Linked DNA regions of Allorhodopirellula heiligendammensis. The protein of the gene in region 2 interacts with the protein of the main gene of each other region in a pairwise test. Links are inferred from orthologs where the notes say so. Each region holds a gene or a part of one and is shown on either strand. Other genes may lie near its edges.

The links.
Region 1: the proteins of rho (region 2) and nusG interact in binary tests that used the Escherichia coli proteins (3 or more experiments, as listed by UniProt). The link is inferred for Allorhodopirellula heiligendammensis from one-to-one orthologs.

Annotation. Positions count from the first base shown.
Region 1 is NZ_SJPU01000002.1:858,585-862,991, forward strand. What follows is about bases 1,475-4,407. They hold nusG (transcription termination/antitermination protein NusG), read right to left. Parts: upstream 3,326-4,407; coding sequence 2,624-3,325; downstream 1,475-2,623. Other genes in these bases: Poly21_RS13530 (UDP-2,3-diacylglucosamine diphosphatase), read left to right, coding at 1,475-1,707; rplK (50S ribosomal protein L11), read right to left, coding at 2,043-2,468; secE (preprotein translocase subunit SecE), read right to left, coding at 3,322-3,768; tuf (elongation factor Tu), read right to left, coding at 4,006-4,407. Also shown: Poly21_RS13525 (3-keto-alpha-glucoside-1,2-lyase-like domain-containing protein), read right to left, coding at 1-496; more of Poly21_RS13530, read left to right, coding at 859-1,474. UniProt on the Escherichia coli protein: Part of the processive rRNA transcription and antitermination complex (rrnTAC). The complex forms an RNA-chaperone ring around the RNA exit tunnel of RNA polymerase (RNAP).
Region 2 is NZ_SJPU01000003.1:848,586-854,349, forward strand. What follows is about bases 2,950-5,764. They hold rho (transcription termination factor Rho), read left to right. Parts: upstream 2,950-3,555; coding sequence 3,556-4,974; downstream 4,975-5,764. Other genes in these bases: ribH (6,7-dimethyl-8-ribityllumazine synthase), read left to right, coding at 5,061-5,531; Poly21_RS23090 (thiamine-phosphate kinase), read left to right, coding at 5,552-5,764. Outside these bases: Poly21_RS23060 (hypothetical protein), read left to right, coding at 1-230; Poly21_RS23065 (NYN domain-containing protein), read right to left, coding at 260-838; Poly21_RS23070 (hypothetical protein), read left to right, coding at 1,174-1,464; Poly21_RS23075 (hypothetical protein), read right to left, coding at 1,468-2,721. UniProt on the Escherichia coli protein: Facilitates transcription termination by a mechanism that involves Rho binding to the nascent RNA, activation of Rho's RNA-dependent ATPase activity, and release of the mRNA from the DNA template.

The DNA of each region.
Region 1 (4,407 bases), on a different replicon or contig from region 2:
AATCACCAAATTGCTGTTTCGTCGTGGTGCCCGGCTCGAGCAGTCCATCAGCGGTGAGGTTGGCGTTGTTCCAGTGTTTGGCAAGCGATTCAGCGGTGCCGTCAAACAACACAATCGCGCCGCTCGGCGCAGCTCGCTGCAAGGTCGGGCTTGTCCGTTCGACGCGTTTCATCCCCAGCGATGCGATCAGATCGCCAATCGAATCGATATCGCTCTCGATACGGCGTGGTTCACCGCGAGCTCCTGCTCCTGGCAAACCGCCTTCATAGATGACGATATCGAACTCGCCATCCCCTACCGCAATCACCTGCATCGCACGGTCGATACCAATGTATTCGCCTTGAATTGCGAAATCAGGATCTTCTTGGGCGACGGCAGGCACGGGCGTGCCAGCAGCCTCGGCGCGGTGCTGCATCGCCACGATCAACGTCGCGATCACCCCAGTCACAAGGTACGGAAGCAGCCGAAACGGGCGTGAGGGGCTGAGTGGATACATCACAGAAATTCCGAAGGCGGAGTCGACATGCGAGTGCACTCCGGCGAGGAGCACGACTCATCATCGAGAAGCAAGGACGAGAGCCACCACACGTGGAAGTTGCGCAGCAAATCGTCGTTGGGTGGGGGGATGGTAGGCGGGCAAACGAGGGCGAAATCGAGCGCGAGATCACCGTCGGGGCAAATCATAGTCACACCAACGTCGCAGTACAAACCCGCTCCCCCCACATTAAGGGACGATGATCCGCCATTTTCAGAAAAGCGCTTGCATGCCCCTGTACTAGGTTAAACTGATAGCCTTGCCACAGCCGGTAGTTGAGAACCAGTCCGGCGTCCATCTTTTCGCGAAGGCCAGCAACAAAAATGGCGAATCATTCTTCACCTACCACCGCGGTTCGCACGCTCCTGATCAGTGATGTGCACCTGGGCTCGAAGCACTCGCAAGCCGCTCGGTGCCTCGAGTTCCTGCAGTCCTATACGCCGGAGCAGGTGTATCTCGTCGGTGACTTCATTGACGGATGGCGGTGCAACCAGGGCTGGCATTGGTCGGGCGCCTGCAAAGAAATGATCGATCACATCGAATCCCTCATCGCTCAAGGAACAGAGGTTTTCTACGTGCCTGGCAACCACGACTCGTTTCTACGAAATGAGCAAAGCCTGGGGATGATTCCCGATCAGTTCTCTGACATTCATTTTGCTAACGAGTTCGTGTTCGAATCCCTCGGTGGCTGGCGATTCTTGATCACACACGGTGACCTCTTCGACGTTGTCGAGACTCAAGCACAGTGGGTTTCCAAAGTGACTTCGTTTGCCTACGACACTGTGCTCAGCGCGAATCGCCTGTTCAACCGATTGACGGGAAGGCGGCACAAGAATCCCTATGGTGCCTGCGCGACACTGAAATCCTTTGTTAAACGGATCGTGATGTGGCTCAGTGGCTTTGAATCAGCAATTATGCAGCATGCCTGCGAGCAGAACTGCGACGGTGTCGTCTGCGGGCACACTCACACGCCCGCCATCGTGTACAGCGATGATATGCTGTATCTGAATACCGGGGACTGGGTCGAAAATTGCACTGGGTTGGTAGAGCATCTCGACGGCAGCCTCTGCCTGGAGTCCAACTACGGCTCACCTCGAATGCTGCAACTACCCGTCCACCCGCGCAAGGTATCCAAGTCCGTGGGCCAGCGGACTGAGATCGCTACGCACTGAAGTGCGCGATGTTCCGACAGGATCCGCCGGATGGGACTCGGGACGTTAGTCCCGTTCGACGACCACGCCGAGAGCGGTGAGACCCATTCGAGCGAGTTAGCCCAACATCTGATTGCCGGCACTTGATCGCGGCACGAAGCAAAACTTTCTGTGTAGGATCAGTGTCGCGGCGTGGCACCAGCTGACTTGCGAGATTGGGCTTGGTGCGGCGTAGCAATGAAAGACCAGCGTCTTACTGAACGATAATCCCGGACGTCAGTCCGGGATTGCCACGCATCGGTATTCCTCCGGCATCGATAGTGCACGTTGCCGGGGGAGAATTTTTCGGTCGGCTACTAGCCTTCGACGACGATGCCCATGCTGCGGGCGGTACCCTGGATCATCATGGCGGCTTGCTCGACGCTGCGTGCGTTGAGGTCGTCCATCTTTTTCTGTGCGATTTCTTCGCACTGTGCTGCCGTTACTTTTCCGACTTTGTCCTTGTTCGGCACGCCACTACCTTTGGCGATACCTGCGGCAGCTTTGAGCATCGATGCTGCTGGGGGGCTCTTGGTGATAAAGTCAAAGCTACGGTCGTTGTAAACTGTGACGACGACAGGAATCGGGGTGCCGTTGTATTCTTTGGTACGATCGTTGAATTGTTGGACGAATTGGCCCAAGTTAACGCCGTACTTACCCAACGAGGTGCCGACGGGAGGCGCAGGAGTGGCTTGTCCGCCAGGAACTTGGAATTTGGCTTGGCCAGTGACTTGTTTTGCCATGAGTGTAGCTATTAGCTGTTTGCGATTAGCGCTTCGCTGGAGTGCTGCAGCTTTCGCTGCAAAGCGTACGCAATCAAGGGTCAGGAAACTTGGAATACAGTAAATTTTTGCTGTCGGGCGTCGCTGGGAGCAAGCCGCTAGCAGCTAGTTGCTCGTTAGAGCGGTTCGACTTGCCAGTGATCGAGTTCCATCGGGACACTACGGCCGAAAATATTGATAATCACGGTCACGCGTCCATTGGCTTCGTCGACCACATCAACTTCACCTTCCTGGTTCTCAAAGTTGCCTTCCTTGACACGAATCCGATCTCCAACCTTGAATGGGATCGCTGTCTTAATCGGGGCGTCGTCCTCATCGTCGACCAAGGGGCGGTTGACGAAACGTTCGACGTCCTCGGGCTCCATCGGCTGGGGTTTGCCCGCCGACCCGGTGAAATCGCTGATCCCGCCGGTCTCACGGACGAGGAACCAGGTGTCATCATTGATCGACATGTAGACCATGATATAGCCGGGCAACAGCTTGCGTTTGCTGATGCGTCGCTTGCCATCACGCGTGAAGGTGGCGACGTCCTCACTGGGGACAACAATCTCGCCAAAGAACTCCTCCATGCCTTCCATCTTGACCTTCTTGCGAAGTGCGTCTGCGATGGAATCTTCGCGATTGAAGGCGACTTTCAGGATATACCAATCCATCGGTGACTCGTCGGTCACCTCGGGACGGGGTGGAGCATTGGGGTCCACCGGGGCCGCGGGAGGTAATGCTGGCGACGGGCTGGCCGATTCTGCTGCTGGCTCGCCGGCACCGCTGGATTCTTCGTGTTCGACGAGCTCCTCTTCCGAAATTTCGTTATCGCTCACGAAGTAACCCCGAGCTTGTTAAAGACAAATTGCCAGATGACATCGAAGGCGAACAGCGTAATGGCGAGGAAAAAAATGGTGAAGATGACCACGACCGCAGCCCGCTTCAATTCGTCCTTGCTGGGCCAGGTGACCTTGTTCATTTCGGCTTCGACAGCGATCAAAAAGTCCGCAAACCGAGGCCAATTGACGACGCGAAATCCAAACCATAAACCAGCCGCCAGGAGGACCCCAGCGATCGAGCGTGCGACCACCACGTTGCTCATGACGGTGGGGAGAAACCCATACAGACGCCAGCAGCCCAGTGCGACAATCACAAATACTGCAAGGGCAGTCAATTGGCGAACCAATCGCCCCTGATTTGGCTTGTACACGTTCCCGTGGAACAGTTCACTCGCCAATGGAGTCATGGCTGTGCCTGATTGAGTGATCTCTTTTGACATTCCCTTAGGTCCTTCACAGCCAATGATTTCGGCAGGAATTGTTTACGTTAAAAAGCAGGGGCGGCGAGAGTCGAACTCACAACCGCTGGTTTTGGAAACCAGTGCTCTGCCAATTGAGCTACGCCCCTGAATTAGCGAGGCCTTGGATGGCGAATGGTTCACCATCCAAGGCCCAGCAATGTGATTGTAGCGACAATCCCTCCTCAGCTAAATACCAAGGCGGGTTGAAGCCAGCAACTAGCTGAGGATTTTCGTCACAACGCCCGAACCAACGGTACGTCCGCCTTCGCGGATAGCGAATCGAACGCCGTCATCCATCGCGATTGGCTTGTGCAATTCGACTTCAACCTTGACGTTGTCGCCAGGCATGCACATGTCGGCGCCGACAAGGTTGGCGGTGCCGGTGACGTCGGTCGTGCGGAAGTAAAACTGAGGACGGTAGCCGCTGAAGAATGGCGTGTGACGGCCGCCTTCATCTTTGCTGAGGCAATACACTTCAGCTTCGAACTTGGTGTGCGGGTTGATGCTTTTTGGCTTAGCCAACACTTGGCCGCGTTGGATGTCTTCGCGTTTGACACCACGGAGCAGGCAACCGACGTTGTCGCCTGAACGGCCTTCAGTCATTTCCTTGCGGAACAT
Region 2 (5,764 bases):
TGGTGGGGGAAATTGTTCAGATCCGCGTTAACACGTTCGCAGTCAGCGCCGTAGACGATGGCCACGCGAACCCGTCGACCGCTGGAGGGGGCTCTTCCCTACGATTGGATCTGAGCGGTCGTTTAGCGGACCACAATGAGTTGGAGATTGAGCTGGAGTCGACGCTGGATGCGGAGGGTCGGCCCCGCTTAGTCGGTGGAGTGAATTTGTGGATTCTCGAGTCCGAGTGACTTCAGAATGCGGAATCGACAGCGCCAAACTATTTGAGCTTGCCGAGCAAGTTTTCGAGCAGATCATCGCTGATCATGGACTCGACTTGCACATCAATGGGGTCGGCTCCATCGTTGTGGGCATCCGTGGGTGGACTGCCTGCAAGCTCGGGGGCGGCAGCGGATGCCCGCTTTTTTGATTTTGGAACCTTGATCAAGGGTGGCCTGCCGTCGAGCAGCAGGTCGAGCCACGTGTCGGAGTCAAAGCAACCTGCCCGGCGTCGCCGGGCTGACGTGGCGATCCGGTGGTCTGATGACACCACACTCAGGGTCTTCGGCGCTGCATGTTGGGCGATGATTTCTTCCAGGAGATCATCCGCTTCGGGGTAGTCGACTGCAAATCGAACGTCGATGCCTTGATACAGGTATTGCGAGGCAAGATGCGTCGGTGCGTCCTTGGCATCAAAGACCACACAGGTCCGCAGCCGGACATTTTCATCGAGATGTTCGACAAGTCGATCGAGTAAACGCTGACGCTCGACATCGAGCCAACGCCGGCTTGCTCCCCGACCCGGCGGCGCGACAGGCGCAATCACGTTATATCCGTCGATCAGTAGGACGACCGACACGGGAAGATCTCCGGAAACGCGTAGTGAGGTGAGGGCGTTAGGATCTGAATAAACGATCCAGCCTTCATCATAGCAGTAAACCAGAGAATCGCGACAACACAAATTCGGTGAGCAGAGTTGTGTCGCGATGCGGTCCTGCGTCGATCTCACTGATTGAACCGCGTGCCCATTGGGAGGCGTTTCTTCAATCGATCGCGGGGCGTAATCCACGCGGTTTACCGAATCCGTCGCGGGACGATGTTCCGGCGGCGAAACGTATTGATCGTGGGGTATCGCCCGCGTGACTAAACGAAGTTGCTACTCGCCCAATCGCTCTTCCCGGATGGATCGACCCCATGAAATTGAATCGCAATCGCTGCTTCCTCGTCGGTCTGCTGCTCGTTTTGCTGGGTGTTCAGTTCCGGATGATCGATTCCTTCGTGCTCAATGAGAACACGACGCGAACCTTGGCAAAGGTGAGCCGCAAGGCGGCGATCACGCCCGAAAACTCGTTGGATAACATGATGCTTCAGGTTCATCCCAATCCAACCAAACGTATTCATCCACCACGCTGGCTCGGCTTGGCGATGATCGCCGTCGGCAGTGTGGTCAGCCTGCACGCCGTGGCGATGCCTCGCCATGAGTGAGGGCTATCGATTGAGTTCGATTCCGAACGTGTAGCCGAAGGCAATGTAGCCTTGATCTTGGCGTCCAGTTTCGATCGAAGGAGTCACGAGGCCCCCGGTCTGCTCGACCAGGTTGTGGCTCGAACGCCACACCCCGCGGGCAATGTCAATGACTTGGAGACCGCATCGTACGTTGATCATTTTCGTCAGTTGGTACCCAAGCTCTGCACGGGCATCGAAGCCGATCACAAACTCTGCGTTACTGTCGAACTGAGTGGTGCTGGCGGTCGTGGTATCCAAAATCACGTCAGCGGATTCTTCGAAGCCGTCATAGACCGTCGTCGCTTCGGTGCGTCGATTCGAGTAGGCCTGGGAGTTGACACCGGTAAAGCCACGGAATTCAGCCGAATATCGCCACCGATTCTGGAACTTGAAGTACCGGAAGCCGGCTTGCAGTGCATAGATATCATTCTGAATTTCCACACCAAACGTGTTCAGACGGTCCAACGGCGTGGGGTCGGTTCCAGGCGGATTGGGAATCAAGTACACGTAGGGTGACGTGCCAATGCCGATATTCGCCAGATTGGGATCATCGAAGGTGTAGCCATAGGTCTTCAGCGAAGCTTGATCCTGAGCTCGAATGAAACGAGCGCCTATCATCGGTTCGAGGATGCCACCGTAGTGGTAGGGTTCCATTCGCCAGGTCTTGCTCAATTCATAGCTTCGCATCTGCATGGAGTTGAGCGTCAACCCGATGTTATAGAATCGAGTTCCATATCCCAACACGTTACCGTCAGTGTCGCGAAACACGGACAAATTGAAACGGTTAGGGTCCGGGTAAGTCGCGTTTCCCGTGAAGTCGTCGCCGTTGATGCGGTTGAGCCGGTCTACAGTCAGCGAGTCGGCTGCGGTGGCGTCGTTGCGGAGATACGTGAACAGCATCCCAGTGTCCTGATCGGGTCGCATGTACCCGACTTCGTAACGCTGTCCACCACCGGAGTCCAGCCGATTGCCGTCACCAATGTCATCACTGTTGGACGGCCGTGAGCCGTACAAATTAATGCGATCGTAGGTTGCAAACCATCCGGTATGAGCCCGTTTCTTGGGCTTCATATCGAGGATGTCCGCATCATAGACCGGCTCGAACCATTGAAAGTCCGGGTCAAATGCGAACGGATCCGCAAGTGCATGGTTGTGCTCTTGTGCCGATGCGGAAACGCCTCCGGTCGCCAAGACCAGCAACATCGTCAGTTTCGTCGTCAGCTTCCGTACCGACATCGTATTTCCACCGTCATGCTAGGAGTTGCCGCCCGCGCCTTGAGAACCGATCACGAGGTAGTTCCACCGGTATGGTGGCTGCTACTCACGTCATCGACTCTACCCCGCGTGGCTGCGGGTCGCTTAAATCAAACCACAATCCGGCACGCTGTTGTGTGCCTTTTATATCGGGTTGTGCAGGTAGTATCGGCCAGGACACCCCCGTAGGCTTAGCCGGATTACTGGAGGAAACCGTAAATCCGCCAAAAAGCTTAGAAGCCGAATAATCACCGCCAATCCCCATATTTTACGCTGCCTGCATGTTCGGATTTCCGCCGCGAAATTCACGGCGCTCCCTGCTGGAGCGAAAAAGTGGCGTGTCGCCGAGGCACTTGGCCCTCCGCCGCAGTTCTTCAATGGGCCCGCCACAACCTCTGTTTCGTGGTGTGCCGCCATGCTGCGATTCCGCCGACGCTCGCCAGAGCATGAAATTTGACGTACAGAGGGGGTGTTCCCCGCGCGGTGACCACCGAGGACAGCACACCAGGGCCGCATGGCCCCCCCCACAGGCAAAAACGGGCTGGATTTCATCTTATAAGGGCGTATGAGCGAACCCAGCCAGGAAGAACCCAAAAAAGAGGCTGACGAACGGCCTCTGGTCAGGTAGACTAATGTTAATGTGCTGGGGGTCCGTATTCGGCCCGCCCTGAACCCCTCCCGGATGCCGCCTGTCTTTTCCAAACTAGGCATCTGAAACACTCCTCTCTCCTCGCCCTCCTCCGACCGGTTCTCCTCCTCATGGAACCCTCCACCCCGCCTCGGTCGGCGCGCGACTCGCGTCGCAAGCCGCCCCGCATGCGCCATCCCGATCAAGCCGTCGATCAGCGCGTGCGCGAACTGGACGCTGAACGCGATCCGCTCTCACTGCCTGAAGAAATTGTCAGCGAAGTCACCAAGGCCGGTGGCCGCGTTGGGATTCCACAGCCCGACGCTAATGGCACAGCGGTCAATCTGGTCCAATTGCAGCAGATGTCTCACCCCGAGCTGATTGCAATGGCGGAGCAGGCGGGGCTCGACGATATCGCTGGCATCACTCGCCAGGAGCTCGTGTTTCGCTTGCTCAAGGCGAAGATGAGCGCAAATGGTTTGATGTACGGTGAGGGTACGCTCGAAATACTGCCCGACGGGTTTGGCTTTCTGCGCAGTGCCCAGTACCACTACCTGTCTTGTCCTGATGACATTTACGTCTCGCCGAGTCAAATCCGTCGTTTTGGATTGCATACCGGCAGCCATGTGGCCGGCCAAATCCGACCGCCCAAGGAGAACGAACGATACTTTGCGCTGTTGCGGATCGAAGCGATTAACCACAGCGAGCCATCGCGTCGCGGTCGGCAGATTCCGTTTGATGAACTCACGCCGCTGCATCCTCGCACCCGCATTGTGATGGAACATGTCGCCGATGAGATGAGCACGCGAGTCGTCGATCTGTTTACACCGATCGGTTTTGGCCAACGAGGTTTGATCGTCAGCCCACCACGGGCTGGTAAGACAATCTTGATGCAACAACTCGCCCATGGCGTGTTGGCGAACTACCCGTCGGCCTATGTGTTCGTGTTATTAATTGACGAGCGGCCGGAAGAGGTCACCGATATGGAGCGGGAGATTCGCTCGCATCAATGTGAGGTGATCAGCAGCACGTTTGACGAACCGGCCTCGCGACACATCCAAGTCGCTCAAATGGTCATCGAAAAAGCGAAACGGATGGTAGAGTCTGGCACGGACGTTGTTATTTTCCTCGATTCGATCACGCGTCTGGCAAGAGCCTTCAATAGCGACGCGGAATCGGCGACCGGGAAGATTTTGAGTGGCGGTTTGGACGCCGGTGCGATGCAAAAACCCAAATCCATTTTTGGCTCGGCCCGCAAGGTCGAAGAGGGCGGTTCGCTCACGATTCTCGCAACCGCCTTGGTCGATACCGGCAGCCGGATGGATGATGTCATTTTCGAGGAATTCAAAGGTACGGGCAATCTCGAGATCGTGCTCGATCAAGAGCTCGTGCAGCGGCGGGTGTGGCCGGCGATCGATCTGTATCGCAGCGGGACCCGGCGGGAAGAAATCCTGTTCGACGACGACGAGTACCAGCGGATTCAAACGCTCCGCCGCTCGCTCGCCGAACTCTCGCCCACCGACGCCATGACGACGCTCACTAAGAAACTCGCTGCCACTCAGAACAATGTTGAGTTCCTGATGAGTATCCCACCTGAGTCACTCTGACCAGTTCGATTTCCCAACTCCCGTTTGGGAACGAGTCAGAATTCTGCATCACCACACAATTGATACCCACCGAGAGATCTTAATTCGTGTCAGCATCTATTGATGGAACTACCGGTTCGCTGCCTTCCGGCCGGATCGCAATCGTCGTTAGCCGATACAACCCAGGCATTTGCGATTCGATGTGTGAAGCCGCAGTTGAAACCTTGACCCAAGCCGGCATTGCTCCGGAACGTCACTGGATCATCCGCGTCCCCGGCGCATGGGAATTGTGCTGGGCGGTCGAGCAAGCCCTCCAGCACGCCGACGTTGCTGCAGCGATTGCACTGGGCTGCGTCATCCGCGGCGAAACCACCCACGATGAACACATCAACCGTACAGTGAGTGCCTCGTTGATGAATCAGAGCATCTGCAGCGGCCGGCCCGTTGGCTTTGGGTTGTTGACCTGCAACACTCTCGAGCAAGCAATCCAACGCAGTGGTGGCAATGTCGGCAACAAGGGGCATGAAGCCGCCGACGCCGTGCTGGAACTTTTACGTCTCGCCCCGAAACTCCGCTGATTGACGACATCGAAGCCAACATGGAACAGTCCTTTCTTGCGTATTTACGCGGTCGTACCCGCAGTCTGCCCGCCGTCGCGGTCGGCATCGGTGATGATGCTGCTGTCATGGATCTGCCGGCAGGCGATGCGGGGATTCAGCAGGTCGCATGCACCGACCAAATTATTGACGGGGTCGATTTCGATAGCCAGTCCCAACCGCTCGCATCGATCGGCTATAAGTCCATCGCAATC